DNA from 2 places in the Nocardioides panzhihuensis genome. Region 2 is predicted to be linked to the other one. Evidence: riboswitches for the same ligand, from Rfam matches in the RefSeq annotation. Region 2 holds a riboswitch; the other holds the start of a gene.
The links. Region 2 has a riboswitch for glycine ahead of gcvP (aminomethyl-transferring glycine dehydrogenase). Riboswitches for the same ligand answer to the same signal wherever they lie in the genome.
Positions count from the first base shown of each region.

Region 1 (8,972 bases), 1.2 Mb from region 2:
CCCGGCGCGGGACCCGCAGACCACCAGGAAGTACGCCGTCGGTGACCGGATCACGGTCGCAGCCGGCCTGCACGCAGTCGACCATCACCCGCCAGATCTCCAGGAGACCGGCGCGGACCTCGGCCTGCGTACGCCAGGTGAGCTCGTTCGCGAGCATGAGGTCGGAGACCCGGAACCCCTCGCGCTCGCAGGTGCTGAGCAGCTCGGCACCGGTGGTGAACGGAAACCGGACGCGCGAGCTGTCGGGGACGACCCGCGCGACACCCGAGGCGTGCTCGTCGACCACGAAGCCACCGCCGACGGAGTAGTAGGTCCGCTCGCGGCGTACCTGGCCCGAGGCGTCGTAGGCAGTGAACACCATGCCGTTGGGGTGGCCGGGCAGGCTCTTGCGCCGGTGCATCACCAGGTCGGTGTCATCGGCGAAGCGGATCGGGCGGTGGCCGCCCAGCGACAGCTCCCCGCGCTCACGGATGGCCGCCACCCGCGCCGAGGACGACCGCGTGTCGACGGTCGCCGGCTCCTCGCCCTCGAGACCGAGCAGCACCGCCCCGGCCGAGCCGTGCCCGTGACCGGTCGCGCCGAGCGACCCGAACAGTTCGGCCTTCACCCGCGTCACCGCGTCCAGCTGACCGTCCTCGACGAGGCCGTCGACGAAGATCTTCGCGGCACGCATCGGTCCGACGGTGTGCGAGGAGGACGGGCCGATCCCGATCGAGTACAGGTCGAAGGCGCTCAGGGCCATCACGGCCGGCCCCGATGGCTCTGCCACCGTCGCGACACCGCCGAGGTCAGCGGTCACGGCGGTTCACTCCTCGATCAAAGCGTCGTAGGCCGCGGCGTCGAGCAGATCGGGAGCGTTCGAGATGCGCATCTCGAAGAGCCAGCCGGCGCCGAACGGGTCGCTGTTGATCAGCGCAGGGTCATCGACGACCGCCGAGTTGATCGCGAGCACCTCGCCGTCGGCGGGCGCGAAGAGGTCGCTGACCGACTTCGTCGACTCCAGCTCACCGCAGCTCTCTCCCCCGGTGATCTCGCTGCCCACCTCGGGCAGCTCGACGAAGACGATGTCGCCCAGCGCCTCGGTGGCGAAGGCGGTGACCCCGACGCGCGCGACCTCGTCGCGGGTCTCGATCCATTCGTGCTCGGCGGTGTAGGACAGGTGGGACGGGTTGCTCATGGCGGTGCTCATTTCTTGGAGTAGAAGGGAAGGTCGACGATCTCGGCGTCCTCGTGGCTGCCGCGTACGACGACCTGGATCTTGGTGCCGGAGACGGCCAGGTCTGGCTTGACGTAGGCCATCGCGATGGGGCGGCCCAGCGTGGGCGACGGGGAGCCGCTGGTCACGATGCCGATCTCGTCGCCGGTGGCCGGGTCGATGACGGCGTAACCGGCCCGCGGGGATCGGCGCCCGGTGGCCACGAGGCCGACGAGCGTGCTGCGCGGGCCCTCCTCGCGGCGCGCGGCGAGGGCGGCGTCGCCGACGAAGCCGTCGGGCTTGTCGAAGGAGACCACCCGGCCGAGGCCGGCCTCGAAGGGGGTCGTCTCGCGGCTCAGCTCGTGACCGTAGAGCGGCATTCCGGCCTCGAGCCGGAGGGTGTCGCGGCAGGCGAGCCCGGCGGGGATCAGCCCGTGCGGCGTACCGGCCTCGGTGATCGCCTCCCAGACGGCGGCGGCCGACGAGGGCGCGCAGTAGACCTCGAAGCCGTCCTCGCCGGTGTAGCCGGTGCGCGCGAGCAGCACGTCGATCCCGGCGACCTTGCCGGCGTCGATGGCGTAGTAGCGAAGGGTCGGTACGTCCAGGTCGGTCACAGCCGCGACGATCTGAGCCGAGGCAGGTCCCTGGACCGCGATCAGCGCCCACTCCGCGGAGGCGTCGCGGACCACGGCGTCGTACCCCTTGGCCCGTTCGACCAGAGCCGGAGCGACCACGTGGACGTTGCTGGCGTTGGCGACGACCAGGTAGCGCTCGTCCTCGAGCCGGTAGACGACCAGGTCGTCGATGATGCCGCCGTCCTCGGCGCAGATCATGGAGTAGCGGGCGCGGCCGACGCCGATCGCCGACGGTCGGCCGACCAGGGCGTGGTCGAGGGCCCGTCCCGCCTCCGGTCCGGTCACCTCGATCTCGCCCATGTGGCTCAGGTCGAAGAGCCCTGCGGTGGTGCGTACCGCGTGGTGCTCGGCGGTCTCCGAGCCGTAGCGGACCGGCATGCTCCAGCCGGCGAAGTCAGTGAACGAGGCACCGAGCGACTGGTGGATCGCATGCAGAGGGGTAGGGACAGGTGAGGTCATGTGCGGGAGGCTCCCTGATGATGGCTGCCGCTGATGCGGCACCCGTGGACGGGTGACCTCCCCGCTCTGTCATCGCTACCTGAGAGCTTCACCGCCCGCAGGGACGATTTGCACCGTGGGTGCAGGATCCAGCGGATCCTGTCTTTCCAGAGTTCGCCTCACCACAGCGGTCATGGGGCCTGAGAGATTCTGGGGAGGTTTGCTCCTTCGGCGCCTCACCCGGGACGGTGAGGACTCTCCCGCTGCAGTTCGAACGGCGGATGTGAAGTTGTGCGGCACAACCTAGGTCTGGCCACCTCGGCCGTCAAGATCCGGCGACATCGAGTGAGCCTCGACCCCGTTAACGAGAACTGTTCTCAACGGGTTCTACGATGGCTCGATGCCACCCACCAGCGCCAGCACCCGAGTTCCCGTGGTCATCCTCACCGGCCATCTGGGGTCGGGCAAGACGACGTTGCTCAACCATCTGCTGCGCCAGCCGGGCGCGCGGGTGGGCGTGGTCGTCAACGACTTCGGCGACATCAACGTCGACGCCGGGCTCGTCACGGGTCAGGTCGACGAGCCGGCTTCGATCGCCGGGGGCTGCCTGTGCTGCCTGTCCGACGCCGGCGGCCTCGATGACGCCCTCGAGAAGCTCACCCACCCGCGGCTCGCGCTCGACGCCGTCATCGTGGAGGCCAGCGGGCTCGCCGAGCCCGGCACGCTGGCGCGCCTCGTCCGCTTCAGCGGTGTCGAGCGGGTACGCCGCGGTGGGCTCATCGAGGTCGTCGACGCATCGGCGTACTTCGACACCCTCGACGACGGCCGGGGTCCGGCACCGGTCCGGTTCGCCGCGGCCACGCTGGTCGTCATCAACAAGACCGATCTGGTGCCGGCCGCCGACCGGGACGAGGTCCTGGCGCGGATCGAGCGGCGCGTGCTGGAGCACAACCCCGACGTCCAGATCGCGTACGCAGTGGGTGGCCGCATCGACCCTCGGCTCGTCTACGACGCCGCCGTGCCCGAGGACCCGCCCGACGAGCTGCCCATCGCCGCGCTGCTGCGCGAGGCGGCCGCCGACCACGCGGCCCATCAGCACGCCCGGTCCGTCACCGTCACCACCCCCGGCACCATCGAGCCGGCTCGGCTGCTCGACCTGCTCGAGGACCCGCCGTCGGCGGCGTACCGGGTGAAGGGGACCGTCGCGGTCGCGACCGGGCAGGGGCCGCGCAGCTACCAGGTGAACCTGGTCGGGCGCAGCGCGCATGTGGCCGCGGAGAGGCCCGGCCGCGCGACCACAGAGACGAGGAGCGAGCTCGTGGCCATCGGCCTCGAGCTCGACCCCGATGAGGTTTGGCAGAGGCTCACCGCCGCCCTCGCCCCGGCCGAGCGACCGAGCACCGACGGCCTTCGTCGGCTCCGCCAACTGGTGCGCGTCAGTCTCTGACGCGGGCTCAGCCCGCTCGGCGCACGATCCGCTCCATGTCGGTGATGACCACCGAGCGCGACTCCAGCCTGACCCAGCCCTTGGCCGCGAAGTCAGCGAGCGCCTTGTTGACCGTCTCGCGGGCCGCGCCCACCAGCTGGGCGAGCTCCTCCTGGGTGAGGTCGTGACGGACGTGCACACCCTCGTCGGTGGTCTCACCGAACCGCTCGGCGAGATCCAGCAGTGCCTTCGCCACCCGGCGGGGCGCGTCGGCGAAGACCAGGTCACCGATCACGTCGTTGGCCCGGCGCAGGCGACCCGACAGCAGCGCGAGCAGCCCGCGCGTCACGCTCGGCCGCCCGTCGAGCAGCCTCAGCAGGTCGTCGTGCGACAGCGAGGCGAGCTCCACCTGATCGGTGACGGCCGTGACCGTCGAGGAACGCAGGCCGGGATCGAAGAGCGACAGCTCACCGAAGACCTGCCCCGGCCCGAGGATCGCCAGCACGCTGTCCTGCCCGCTGGCCGAGGCACGGCTCAGCTTCACCTTTCCGGACACGACGGCGTAGAGCCGGTCCGCGGAATCGCCCTCGTGGAACAACACCTGGCCACGCCTGAGGCGGACCTCCCCCATCATCGCGAGCATCGCCGTCATCGACTCGTCGTCCAGCTCGCCGAAAAGCGGCGCGTGCCGAAGCACGTCTCGATCCATTACTAAGCCGCTCCTGTCGTCGTTTGGTTCAAGCCATCAGGGTACCGAGACCAGGGCTGCCGACAGCGGATGTGTGTCCCTCGTCGCACGCCTGTCGAGTGCGTTCTTCGCCACACCGGAGATGATGGGAAGCCTCGAGACGAAGACGGGGTTGGTGTTGTTGTGAAGCTCTCCATGCTGGACAGGTCTCGCACCCGGGTGGGGTACGACGAGGGCGCTGCGCTGACCCACACGATCGAGCGGGCGGTGGCGGCCGAACGGCTCGGCTACCAGCGGTTCTGGGTCGCCGAGCACCATGCGGTGCCGGGGATCGCGTCGGGATCGCCGCCGGTCCTGCTCGGCGCCCTCGGTGCGCACACCTCCACGATCCGGCTCGGTTCTGGCGGGGTGATGCTGCCGCACCACCAGCCGCTGGTCGTGGCCGAGCAGTTCCTGATGCTCGACGCGCTCTACCCCGGCCGGATCGACCTGGGAGTCGGGCGCACCCTGGGCTTCACCGCACCCGTACGCCGCGCGCTGCGCCAGGATCTCGACGACCCGGACACGTTCGCCGAGGACATCGAGGAGCTCCGGGGCTATCTCGACCGCACCGCGCCGGTCACCGCCCGGCCGGCCGCGTCCCGTCAGATCCCGATCTTCGTGCTCGCGACCGGACGCGGTCTCGCCCTCGCCGCTCAGCTCGGGCTGCCGGTCGTAGTCGGCGGTCCGGTGCTGGACAGCCCACGGCTGGGCGAGCTGCTCGGGGCGTACCGGAACGACTTCCGGCCCTCCTCACAGGCGTCAGCGCCGTCGGTGACGGTCTCCGCCGACGTGCTGGTCGCCGACACCGACGCCGAGGCCGCCGAGCTCGCGCTGCCGGAGGCGTGGGCGATGGCCAGATCGCGGCAGACCGGCGAGTTCGGAGCGCTCGAGCCGGTCGCGGCGATCCGCGACCAGACCTGGACGAACCAGGTGCGCGAGCGGGTCGAGGCGCATCTCGCGCGCACGACCGCGGGCTCTCCCGCCACCGTACGCAGCCGCCTCGACCGGCTGGCCGAGGCCACCGGAGCCGACGAGCTCCTCGCCTTCACCTCCACCTATGACCGCGACGCCCAGCTCGCCTCCGACGCCGCGCTCGCCGAGATCATGACCGGGCGCGCCCAGGTGTCGAGCCAGTCGCGGAGCTAGTGGACAGGGTGTGGGCGGCCTCCAGGAGGAGGCGACCCAGCTCGGCCTGACGCGGTGGCGCGAGACGGGCCTCGATGCCGGTGATGCTCAACGCTCCGTACGGCTGCCCGTGGGCGTCGAAGACTGCGGCACCCAGACCCCAGCTGCCGACCACGAGCAGGCCCGGGTTGACGGCGAAGCCGCGCTCACGGGTCGCGGCGACCCGCTTCCGGAGAGCGGACGCCGAGTGCTGCTCGCCGTAGGCCCCGACGAGGTCGGTCCGGGCGAGGTAGGCCTCGCGCCGCGGCTCCGGCAGGAAGGCGAGGATCGTCAGGCCCGCCGAGGCGACGCCGAGCGGAAACCGGATCCCCTCGTGGAGCACGTGCGAGCGGATCGGGAAGCTGCCGTCCTCGCGCAGTACGCAGACCGTCTCGTCGCCGCGCCTGATCGAGAAGAACGCGCTCTCCCCCGTCTCCCGGGCGATGCGCAGGACCGCCGCCCGGGCCGCCGGGGTGATGTCGTGGCGGGTGGTCGCGGCGGCGCCGAGCAGGAAGCACTCCGGGCCCAGGTGCCAGGCGCCGGTTGCGTTGTCTCGCTCGACCAGGCCCTCGTCCTGGAGCGCGCTGAGCAGCCGGTGAGCGGTCGGACGCGGGATCGCGGCGGCCGTCGCGAGCTGGGTGGTCGTCGCGCCCTCGGGTTCGCGCGCGGCGAGCAGCCGCAGCAGGTGCGCGCTGCGGCGGATCACGCTGGGCTGAGGCGCGTCCTGACCGGGTTGCATGGAACGTACGATAGGCGCGTCCATTCAGTGAACGCCATAGCGTCAGCGGGGCCGCTCATCGAAAGACCGAGCGGGAACTCGCGCTCGTCTATTGACCGATCGGCTTGCCCCGCCTTGACTGATCAGCATGGACAAGGTCATCTCCTCAGCCGCCGAGGCGGTCGCGGACATCCCGAGCGGAGCGACCCTCACGGTCGGCGGCTTCGGGCTGTGCGGCATCCCCTCGGTGCTCATCAATGCTCTCCTCGAGGCCGGCGTGTCCGACCTCGAGGTGGTCTCCAACAACGCCGGCGTCGACGACTGGGGCCTGGGCCTGCTGCTCGGCGCCGGACGCCTGCGCCGCGTGGTCGCGTCGTACGTCGGCGAGAACAAGGAGTTCGCGCGGCAGTACCTCTCCGGCGACCTCGAGGTCGAGCTGACCCCGCAGGGCACGCTGGCCGAGCGGATGCGCGCGGGCGGCTCCGGCATCGCCGCGTTCTACACCCGCACCGGTGTCGGCACACAGGTGGCGCAGGGCGGGCTGCCGTGGAAGTACGACGACGCGGGCAACGTCATCAAGACCTCCCCCGAGAAGCCGGTGATGACCTTCGAGACGCCTGAGGGCGAGCGAGAGTTCGTCCTCGAGGAGGCCATCGTCGCCGACTTCGGCATCATCCGCGCCTGGAAGGGCGACCGCCACGGCAACCTCCTCTTCAAGGACTCCGCCCGCAACTTCAACCCGCTCGCCGCGATGGCCGGGCAGATCACGATCGCCGAGGTCGAGGAGCTCGTCGAGCCCGGCGAGATCCCACCCAACGACGTCCACCTCCCCGGCGTCTATGTCCACCGCGTCGTGCCCCTGACCCCCGAGCAGGCCGCCGACAAGCGCATCGAGAAGAGGACGGTCCGCTGACATGTCATGGACACGTGAAGAGATGGCCGCCCGTGCCGCCGCGGAGCTCTCCGACGGCGACTACGTCAACCTCGGCATCGGGCTGCCGACCCTGGTGCCCAACTACGTCCCCGACGACGTCGAGCTGGTGCTGCAGAGCGAGAACGGCATCCTCGGCACCGGCGCCTACCCGACCGAGGACGCCGTCGACCCGGACCTGATCAACGCGGGCAAGGAGACGGTGACCGTACGCAAGGGGGCGAGCTTCTTCGACTCCGCCATGAGCTTCGGAATGATCCGCTCCGGCAAGATCGACGCCGCGATCCTCGGCGCCATGCAGGTCTCTTCGTCAGGCGATCTGGCCAACTGGATGATCCCCGGCAAGATGGTCAAGGGCATGGGCGGCGCGATGGACCTCGTCCACGGCGCGAAGAAGGTCGTCGTGCTGATGGAGCACGTCGCCCGCGACGGCTCCTACAAGATCGTCGAGGAGTGCTCGCTCCCCTACACCGGGCTCGGCGTCGTGCAGCGCATCATCACCGACCTGTGCGTCCTCGACATCACCCCCGACGGCGTCCGCCTGGTCGAGCTCGCCCCCGGCGTCACGTACGACGAGGTGGCAGAGAAGACCGAGCCTCCGATCCTCCGCTGACCGCCGAGACGTCAGCTGCGTCGGCCGAGATGTCACGGGTGTGACGTCTCGGCCGACGTACGTGACGCCTCGATATCTGCGTACGTTCAGAGTTCGCCGAGCAGGTTGAGGTAGGCGTCGCGGGACGGCTCGAGATGGGCGGCGCAGACCCGCACCAGCTCATCGGTCCGACCCTCACGGAGCGCCACCACCATCGCCCGGTGCTCATCGCGGGACCGCTCCAGGAGCCTGTCGTTGACCACCGTGAGCGACCGGATCGGCGAGGCCATCCGTGCGTGACGGCGCACGGACTCGACCAGGAACTGGTTCGGGGCCAACCCGAAGAGAAGCTCATGGAATCGGATGTTGGCGCGCAGCGCGGAGCGGCGATCGCCGCGATCCACCGCCTGCTCGTGCTCGTGCATCGCGTCCTCCACGGGACGGATCTGATCGCCAGGAACCGGCGTCGTGATGGCGCGGGCGCAGGCTGTCTCGACCAGCTCGCGAACGTCGTAGAGGTCGCGCACCTCTTGGGCTGAGAAGGAGCGGACGAGCGCGCCCACATGGGCACGCCGTTCCACGGCACCTCGCGTCTCGAGCGTGGAGAGCGCGCTGCGTACGACATGGCGTTTGGCGTCGAAGCGCTCCATCAGCGCGTCCTCGACGAGGCGCTCGCGCGGGTGCAGCAGGCCCATCGCGATGTCCTCCTCGAGCTCGCCGGCGATCGCCTCGACCTGCGCCGACGCCCGCTGGCGGGTCGTCTGAGCCGAGTCAGAGAGCGCATCGCTCGCCCGGGTAGTCATCAGTGCCTCCTCCTTCCGCTCCGACCATGCCAATGCTTTCACGGCGTCACACTCGCTCGCGGGCGGACCGGCCGTTGCGAGAGCCAGCGAGATGTGGTGTGATGCCAGTCTCAACCAGATTATCAATAATAAGGACGATAATGTTCGACGAGAGCATGCCCACCGGGATGCGGTCCAACCTGACCAGCTATGGCGACACCGAGTTCGCGCTGTTCCTCCGCAAGGCGTTCATCAAGGGCGCCGGCTACAGCGACGACGCTCTCGATCGGCCGGTGATCGGCATCGTCGACACCGAGAGCGGCTTCAACCCCTGTCATGGCAACGTTCCCCAGCTGATCGA
Region 1 is NZ_JACBZR010000001.1:3,247,880-3,256,851, forward strand. Features, by position in the region: gene BJ988_RS15430 (L-serine ammonia-lyase) at 1-742, opposite strand, end outside; gene gcvH (glycine cleavage system protein GcvH) at 806-1,189, opposite strand; gene gcvT (glycine cleavage system aminomethyltransferase GcvT) at 1,186-2,289, opposite strand; glycine riboswitch at 2,346-2,445, opposite strand; glycine riboswitch at 2,447-2,541, opposite strand; gene BJ988_RS15445 (CobW family GTP-binding protein) at 2,669-3,715, shown strand; gene BJ988_RS15450 (Crp/Fnr family transcriptional regulator) at 3,723-4,403, opposite strand; gene BJ988_RS15455 (MsnO8 family LLM class oxidoreductase) at 4,566-5,570, shown strand; gene BJ988_RS15460 (IclR family transcriptional regulator) at 5,527-6,327, opposite strand; gene BJ988_RS15465 (CoA transferase subunit A) at 6,455-7,219, shown strand; gene BJ988_RS15470 (3-oxoacid CoA-transferase subunit B) at 7,221-7,850, shown strand; gene BJ988_RS15475 (GntR family transcriptional regulator) at 7,937-8,632, opposite strand; gene BJ988_RS15480 (IlvD/Edd family dehydratase) at 8,773-8,972, shown strand, end outside.
Region 1: linked by a shared signal. The riboswitch ahead of gcvT (glycine cleavage system aminomethyltransferase GcvT) and the one ahead of gcvP (aminomethyl-transferring glycine dehydrogenase) in region 2 are both predicted to bind glycine.

Region 2 (8,972 bases):
GGCAGATCTTGCGGTGCCCCTGCCCCTGCGCGTCCAGGTAGCCACGGATCGCCATCAGGCCCGCGAACTCACCCTGCGAGCCGGCGTTCGGCTGGATCGAGACCTCGTCGTAGCCGGTCACCTCGGCCAGCCACCCCTCCAGCTCCCCCACGAGACGCGCGTAGCCGGCAGCGTCCTCAGCGGGGACGAACGGGTGCAGGTCGGCGAAGCCGGGCAGCGAGATCGGCTCCATCTCGGTGGTCGCGTTGAGCTTCATGGTGCACGAGCCGAGCGGGATCATGCCCTTGTCGAGCGCGTAGTCGCGCCCCGCCAGCTTGTGCAGGTAGCGCAGCATCTGGGTCTCGCTGTGATGCGTGTTGAAGACCTCGTGGGTGAGGTAGTCGGTGGTGCGCAGCAGAGCGTCGGGCAGCGCGCTGGCCGAGGTGCGGTCGATCTCCTCCAGGTCCGCGCCGGAGACGCCGAAGGCGTTCAGCACGGCCGACAGGGTCGAGCGCGTGGTCGCCTCCGAGGTGGAGATGCCGACGGTGTCGGCGTCCACCAGACGAAGGTGTACGCCGAACCGGCGCGCGGCGGTGACGACATCGGCCGCCCGCCCGGGAACGGTGACCCCCAGCGTGTCGAAGAACGTCTCCGAGACCAGCGAGAGCCCGGCCGACCGGAGCGCGGCGGCCAGCACGGCGGCGTAGCGGTGGGTGCGGGTCGCGATCGTCCGCAGCCCCGCAGGGCCGTGGTAGACGGCGTACATCGAAGCGCCCACGGCCAGCAGCACCTGCGCGGTGCAGATGTTGGAGGTGGCCTTCTCCCGGCGGATGTGCTGCTCGCGGGTCTGCAGGGCGAGACGGTACGCAGGTCGCCCCTCGGCGTCGACGGAGACGCCGACCAGGCGACCGGGCAGGTGCCGCTCGATCCCCTCGTGGACGGCCATGTATCCGGCGTGCGGGCCGCCGTAGAAGAGCGGGATGCCGAAACGCTGGGTGGAGCCGACGACGACGTCGGCGCCGAGCGTGCCAGGCGCCTCCAGGACGGTCAGCGCGAGCAGGTCGGCCGCGACCACCGCGAGCGCGCCCCGCTCGTGGGCGGCATCGATGACCGGCTTCAGGTCGGGCACCCGACCGGAGGCACCCGGGTACTGCACCAGCACGCCGATCAGGTCGCCCTCGGGCAGGCCCTCGGAGAGGTCCGCCACGACGACCTCGAGGCCCATCGCCTCGGCGCGCACCTTGACGACCTCGATCGACTGCGGCAGGGCGTCGGCGTCGATGACGAACGGCCCCGAACCCTTCCGGTTGGCCCGGTGCACCAGCGCGAGCGCCTCGGCGGCCGCGGTGCCCTCGTCCAGGAGCGAGGAGTTGGCCACCGGCAGGCCGCTCAGGTCGCCGACCATGGTCTGGAAGTTGATCAGAGCCTCGAGGCGGCCCTGGGAGATCTCTGGCTGGTAAGGCGTGTAGGCGGTGTACCAGCTCGGGTCCTCGAGCACGTTGCGACGGATCACCGGTGGCGTCACGGTGGCGTGGTAGCCGAGCCCGATCATCGCCTCGCCGGGCTTGTTGGAGGCGGCGATCTCCCGAGCCAGCGAGGCGACCTGCGCCTCGGACAGCGCGCCCGGAAGGTCGAGCGACTCGACCGAACGGATCCCGGCCGGGACGGCGTCGTCCATCATCTCCGCGACCGAGTCATATCCGAGCCGCGAGAGCATGGTCGCCTCGTCGGCGGCGGAGAGCCCGACGTGGCGCTCCACGAACGGGGAGGCGGCATCGAGCTCGGACAGGGTGGGCGTGTCGGACACAGTGGCTCCTGAGGGCATCTAAGACAACTCGTAAGCCCTCCCCTCTGTCACCGCACAAGCACGGCTTCAGAGTTGCCTGGTCCGCACAGTCGTGGGTGCCTGAGAGTTTCCGGGGAGGAATTGCCCCTTCGGCGCCCCAACGCGTGGGGCTCTCCCGTGCGGGATGGTCAGCAGGTCCAGCATAAAGGACGAGACCCTGAGGCCCCGCCTTCGCGGGGTCTCAGGGTCTGGTGTCGACTGAGTCCTATCTCACCCGGCGGTGCGAGCGGCGCGCCTGGCGGCCAGCTCGTCGGACATCGAGGCGACCTGCTCGCCGTCCTCGGACGTACGCTCGCTGGGGAGCTCGGCGAGAGTCCCCTCGACCTCGCGCCAGACACCACCGATGGCGATACCGAAGACACCCTGTCCGCCCTGGAGCAGGTCGATGACCTCGTCGTTGCTGGTGCACTCGTAGACCGAGGCGCCGTCGCTCATCAGGGTGACGCGGGTCAGGTCGTCGGTGCCGCGCTCGCGCAGGTGCTGCACAGCGGCACGGATCTGCTGCAGGGAGATGCCGGCGTCGAGCAGGCGCTTGATGACCTTGAGGATCAAGATGTCGCGGAACGAGTAGAGCCGCTGCGTACCCGAGCCGGTCGCGCCGCGCACGCTCGGCTCGACGAGCCCGGTGCGGGCCCAGTAGTCGAGCTGGCGGTAGCTGATCCCCGCTGCGTTGCAGGCCGTGGGCCCGCGGTAACCGGTGTCGCTGGGCAGGGTCGAGACATCGTCGGTGAAGAGAAGGCCCTGCTCGTCAGCCTGCTCCGCCGCGCGTTGCGCGTCGTCGGCGCCGTGGCCGGGCTTCTGTTCGTGGTCGAACACGATGTCCTCCATCGTCTACTCCGTTGTGCGTAACTCCACTCGGGGAATGAACGGCTGCGGCGGGGGGACCACACCGTTGGAGTTACAACAGAGACAATTACAAGGTAAGCGCCGTAAGCGCCCTGGTCAAAGAACCCTCCCCGGCGTGTCGCCGCCGCTAACTCTCAAGCTCAACTTGAGGGTTAGGGTCAGTGGGACTCGAAGTCCTCGGGCGTGATCTCGTCCAGGAACTCGCGGAACTTCTCGATCTCGTCCTCCTGCTCGGCCGGAACCGCGAGGCCCGCCTCGTCGAGGACTTCCTCGGAGACCACGATCTTGGTGCCCGTTCGCAGGGCCAGCGCGATCGAGTCCGAGGGCCGCGCACTCACCTCGACACCCGAGGCGAAGACCAGGTTGGCGTAGAAGACACGGTCGGTGACCGAGGTGATCTGAACCTCGGTCAGCTCGTTGCCGGTCGCCTCCACGACGTCCTTGAGCAGGTCGTGGGTCAGCGGCCTCGGCGGCACCACACCCTGTTGGGCGAAGGCGATCGCGGTCGCCTCGACCGCGCCTATCCAGATGGGCAGATATCGCTCACCGGCCACCTCGCGCAGCAGCACGATCGGCTGGTTGGAGGGCATCTCCACTCGGACTCCGAGCACATCGACCTCGCGCATGCATCCACCCTACCCGGTCGCCTCAGCAGCCTCAGCGCTCGCGCAGCCCCGACTTCACCAACGTGGCGTGCAGACGCACCGCCAGCGAGGCGATCTCGCTGCCGATCTCCTCGGCCCTGCCCTGCGCTCCGGCATTGCCGGGACGCCGCAGCGGCGCGACGATCTGCTCGATGAGACCGACCTCGCGGTCGGCGGCGGCCTTCATACCGCGCAGATGGCGGGGCTCGATGCCGAACTCGGCGAGCTCCTTGGCCGTACGCGCGATCGTGAGGGCGTCGGTGTCGTAGTGACCGCTGCGCAGCGGGACCACCAGCGCCATCTTCTCCAGCTCGCTCAGCAGCGCGTCGTCGACCTCGGCGATCTTGAGCAGCTCGCGTCGCGAGATCCTCATGTTGTCCGTACGCCGGAACGACTCGGCCCCCGGCGCACCGCCGGGCGTCAGTGCGACCGTCGGCACCGTGGGCACGGTCGGCTCGATCTCGGGCGGCTCGAGGCCGCGGTCGATCGCGTCGAGGTGCTCGCCGATGACCTTGAGAGGCAGGTAGTGGTCGCGCTGCATCCGCAGGACGTAGCGCAGTCGCTCCACGTCTCGGCGGGAGAACTTGCGGTAGCCCGCGGGCGTACGCTCCGGCTTGATCAGTCCCTTGTCCTCGAGAAAGCGGATCTTCGGGATGGTGACAGTCGGGAAGTCGGGACGCAGCTGGTCCAGGACCTGCCCGATGTTGAGCCGCTCCCCCGAGTCGCTAGCCGGCCGTTGAGGGTCAGGCGTCGCGGCGGCGGCCATGACTACGCCCCTTCGTGCCCGGCGTAGAAGACGAGCCGGAACTTCCCGACCTGGACCTCGTCGCCGTCCTTGAGGACGAACTTCTCGATCCGGTCGCGGTTGACGTAGGTGCCGTTGAGACTGCCGACGTCGGAGACCTCGAACGTGTCACCGGTGCGCGCGAACTCCGCGTGGCGACGCGAGACGGTCACATCGTCGAGGAAGATGTCGCTGTCCGGGTGGCGACCCGCGACCACGGTGTCCTGGTCGAGCAGGAAGCGGCTTCCCGCACCGGGACCGCGCTGGACGACGAGCATCCCGTTGCCCTGCGGCAGCGCCTCGACAGTGGCCGCCTCGATCGGGCTGAGCACCCGGTCGGAGGTGTCGGCGTCAGCCCCGAGCTGGATCGTCGAGGTCTGGTCGGTCCCGGTCAGGCTTACGCCACACTGCGAGCAGAACCGTGCTTCGGCGGGGTTCTGGCTTCCGCAAGCGGGGCACACGGACATTTGAGCTCCAGGTTCATCGAGGGCCGGGCACATACCCTCAAGTGAACGTTGAGGGATGGTATCCGCAACCTATCAGGTCGGCCCAGGTGTTCGGTTGACTTACGCGTCGAGTGATGCCTCGTACGCCGCGGCGTCGAGGAGGCTCTCCAGCTCAGCAGGATCGGCCGGGTTGATCTCAAAGAGCCAACCACCGCCGTAGGGGTCGTCGTTGACCAGCTCGGGCGTCGCGTCGAGGGAGCCGTTGACCGCGACGACCTCGCCCGAGATCGGCGCGTAGATGTCGCTGACGGACTTGGTCGACTCGAGCTCGCCGCAGCTCTCGCCGGACTTGATCGTGTCGCCGACCGTGGGCATCGAGACGTAGACGATGTCGCCCAGAGCGTCCTGGGCGTAGTTGGTGATCCCGATCCGTACGGACCCCTCGGTCTCGCCGGGGTTGCGCAGCCACTCGTGCTCGCTGGTGTACTTCAGTTCCTCGGGGTACACGGGCATCTCCTCGTCAGGTGTACTGGTCTGGCAGCGGTTGATCGTCCCGCGGAGCCGGTGTATGAAACCCTACTGCGCCGCACTGTCGAAACGTTCAGCGGGACACGGTGTGAATCGACTCGATGTCGATCTTCTCCTCCGACTCCACGTCGACCTCCGCACCCTGCTCCTCGAGCTGGTCCTGAGGGCCCTGGTAGAAGTCGATCGCGCCGGCCAGCGTGTCGGGAGGCCCGATCACCTGGAGACGGTAGGGCGGGCTGATCAGCTCACCGCCGACGTTGAGACCGGGCGTGGGCTGGCTGACCTCGATCGAGGACGACGCGACCAGGCGCACCGCCTCGCCGTCGGCCCCCTCGATCTCCATCGCCTCTGCGCCGCTAGTACGCAGCTCCTCGATGAGGTCGAGGAGCGCGGTCAGCCGCAGCGGGTCGGCGCCGGGGTCGATCTCGATCGTGATGCCCGGCCCGCTGACCGGGACCGTCCCGGCGATCACCCGGAGGGTGTCGACCTGCTCCTCCGCGCGCTGCAGAGCCGTCTGCTGCTGCATGGTCTGGTCCTCGAGCTCGTCGCGGGTCGCCTCGAGCTCCTCGATCTGCTCCTGGGCCTTCTGCGTCGTCCCGGCCAGACCGGAGAGGATGTCGATCAGCTCCTGCTCTCGCAGGCCGGCATACGTCGAGTCCTCGGTGTTCGTCTGGACCTGCACCACGGCCGCGTAGCCGAGGATGCAGAGCAGGACCGCCACGGCGACCTGGCCGCGCCGGAAGTGGGTGAGCGCGTCGAAGAGCCGTGCCCGGCCGACCAGCGGCGCGGTCTTCTCCTCCGGCTCCTCGGGCTCGGGAAGCTCGGCCACCTCGTCGGACTCGTCCGGGACGTCCGCGTCCTTGTCCTCGCGGGTGTCGAGGTCAGCAGGCTCGTCGGCCTCCTCGGCCGCGGGTTCCTTCGCCTCCGCCGATTCATCAGTCTCGACCGTCTCGACCGTCTCATCAGGTTCGTCAGGTTCGTCAGGTTCGTCAGGTTCGTCAGGTTCGTCAGGTTCGTCAGGTTCGGCCTCGTCTCGACCCGGGTCGACCGCCGGCTGCTCCGCCTCTGCGGGTTCCTCCACGTCGGCCTCGTCGTCGGTCTCGTCGGTGGACTCGACGGCCGACTCTTCGGGCTCGACCTTCGCCGCTACGGACTCGTCCGACTCCTCGGACGCGTCTTCAGCGGCGTCGGTCGCCGCGGCCGGCTCGCCGCTCGGAGCCTGTTCATCCGGTGGCGTACCTTCGTCCTCGGGCGCGGCGACGTCCTCGTTGGGGGTCTCCTCCGCGGGCACCGCCGGCTTCTTGGCCGCGGTCTTCTTCGCAGGAGTCCGCTTCGCCGCGGTCCGCTTCACCGCCGGCCGCCTCTTCCGGTCAGGCATGGAAGATGTGCCTCCGGATGGCTGCGACGTTGGTGAAGATCCGGATGCCGAGGACGACGATGACGCCCGTGGACAGCTGACCGCCGACGCCGAGGCGGTCACCGAGGTAGACGATGCCGGCGGCGATGACGACGTTGCTGATGAACGAGACGACGAAGACCTTGTCGTCGAAGATGCCGTCCATGAACGCGCGCAGGGCACCGAAGACGGCGTCGAGCGCGGCGACGACGGCGATCGGCAGGTAAGGCGCCAGGCCGACTGGCACCTCGGGCTGGAAGAGCAGCCCCAGCACGATGCCGATCACTAGGCCGATGACGGCGATCATTCTTCGCGGTCCCCTTCGCTGTTCTGTTCAGAGTCTTCGTCGGTGTTGGTGGGCTTCGCTGAGCCCTTGGTGCCCTTGGAGCCCTTGTCCTCGGACTCGGCCCCGAGGTGGGTCAGCTCCAGCAGGCCGGACGGCGCCGCCGGGAGGGTGAGCCGCTCGATGTTCTCGACGTCGTACGGCATTCCGTAGTCCTGAGTCGTCGTGTGGATCATCGCCCCGGAGACCGTCTCGGCGAAGCGTGCGGCAAGCGTACGCGTGTCACCGATGGCCGACACCTCATATGGCGGCGAGAGCGAGACGTCGTTCATCCGGAGGGTGGCGCCGGAGGTGATCACGCCGCTGCGCGGGGTGACCCGCTGGCCGTCGATGGACACGGCGGTCGCCCCCGCCTGCCACAGTCCGTTGACGATCACGGCGAGGTCGTAGTCCCGCACGGTGCCGCCCTCGCTGCCGTCCGCGGCGTTGTCGATCGTGATCCTGATCCCCGAGCCGGTCACCGGGGCGAACCCCGTCTCCTCCGCGGTGGCCGCAGCGGTCGAGGACGCCGACTCGGCACGCAGCCCGAGCGAGTTGAGCGCCGACTCGCGGCTCTGGTTGTCCTCGCGCAGCTCGGAGATCTGCTGGTGCAGGTCGGAGATCCGATCCTGGCGCTGCTCGATGCGGTCGACCAGGACCTGCCTGCTGGTCTGGCGGACGTCCTCGTTGCGGGAAGTCTGCACCGCAGCGGTCGTGGCCAGCAGCGCGAAGAGCCCGACGACCACCATCGCCCACAACCCCGGCCGGCGACGCCGGGCCGGTTCCTCTTCCGTGGGCTCGCGCCGCGCGGCAGCGGCCATGTAGTCGGAGTCGATCGCCTGGTCGGTGATGCGGTCCAGCAGTGGCTTGGTGACGTAGGCGCGCAGGTCCTCGGAACCGGGGATCTGGTCAGGCACGAGACGCACCGCCCTTCTCCAACGGTGGCGTGGTGGCCATCAGGCGACGCACCTCCTGAGCGTAGAGGACCAGGCTCCACCACAGCAGCAGGATCCCCCACAGCGCGAACGCCCAGCCGAACGCCTGCGCCAGCTGGATCGGCAGGCTCGGCTCCAGGCCGAGGTCGAGCTTCTCGGGGATGTCGTGGGTGAGATAGAGCAACGGGAACGAGGCCAGCAGACAGAAGGCACCCACCTTGCCGAGGAGATGGACGGGCAGCGTACGCACGCCGCGGCTGCGCAGCGCCGGGACCATCGCCAGCAGACCGACCAGACGCAGCGGGACCAGCAGCGCGATCGGCCACGGGATCACGTCGATCTGCCAGAGCGCGAACGTCGCGGCCAGGACGAAGACCGTGTTGGCGGCCACGTCGAGCAGCTCTCCCGAGCGGCGCCGGCCGAGCTCCTTGCGGGTCAGCCAGCTGTCGAGCAGGTCGGTGACCACCGCGAGACCGAACGCCGCCAGCGCGATGGTGTCGTCCTTCGCGATCAGCACGGCCCACAGCATCACCGGCGCGTAGACGAGGCGGAGGATGCTGAGCAGCTTGCCGAGCACGGGCTGGTTGCGGTCGGCAGAGCGCTGCTGTCGCGGCCTCGCGCCCCGGCCAGGTTGCAGGCGGGGGTCACCGGATCGACGGTTGGGCACGGACAAACCCTAGTGCTTACTCGGTAGGGGTGGATTCATCGGCGTGGGCGGCGTCGCGGATCTCCCCGACCAGCTCCTCGATGACATCCTCGAGCGTCGCCAGCCCGATGGTGGTGCCGTCCTCGCGGACGACCCGCGCCAGGTGGGCGCCACGGCGCTGCAGGGTCTCGAGCGTCTCGTGCAGCGCGTCGTCCGGGGAGACGGTCGCGAAGGGGCGGATCCACTTGTTCTGGACCGGCTGCTGGCGGCGTACGTCATCAGGCTCGAGCACATCCTTGATGTGCAGGTAGCCGACCAGGTCGCCGCTCTCCTCGACCACCGGGAACCGGCTGTAGCCGGTGGAGGCGCACACCGTCTCGATGTCGGCGCCCGAGGCCCCGCGCGGCACGATGGTCCAGTCGGCGATGGGGATGGTCACCTTGTCCACCGTCTTCTCGGTGAAGCCGAGCGCACCGGCCAGGCGGCCGTACTCGTCCTCTTCCAAGAGCCCCTCGCCACGCGACTCCTCGACCATGGCAGCCACCTCAGCGCGGGTGAACGCGGAGCTCACCTCGTCCTTGGGCTCGATGCCGAGCGCCC
Region 2 is NZ_JACBZR010000001.1:2,032,467-2,041,438, reverse strand. Features, by position in the region: gene gcvP (aminomethyl-transferring glycine dehydrogenase) at 1-1,804, opposite strand, end outside; glycine riboswitch at 1,863-1,953, opposite strand; gene BJ988_RS09615 (MerR family transcriptional regulator) at 2,036-2,653, opposite strand; gene BJ988_RS09610 (bifunctional nuclease family protein) at 2,830-3,297, opposite strand; gene ftsR (transcriptional regulator FtsR) at 3,329-4,081, opposite strand; gene BJ988_RS09600 (FHA domain-containing protein) at 4,084-4,566, opposite strand; gene gcvH (glycine cleavage system protein GcvH) at 4,666-5,052, opposite strand; gene BJ988_RS09590 (DUF881 domain-containing protein) at 5,147-6,451, opposite strand; gene BJ988_RS09585 (small basic family protein) at 6,444-6,776, opposite strand; gene BJ988_RS09580 (DUF881 domain-containing protein) at 6,773-7,717, opposite strand; gene BJ988_RS09575 (CDP-alcohol phosphatidyltransferase family protein) at 7,701-8,393, opposite strand; gene BJ988_RS09570 (CNNM domain-containing protein) at 8,410-8,972, opposite strand, start outside.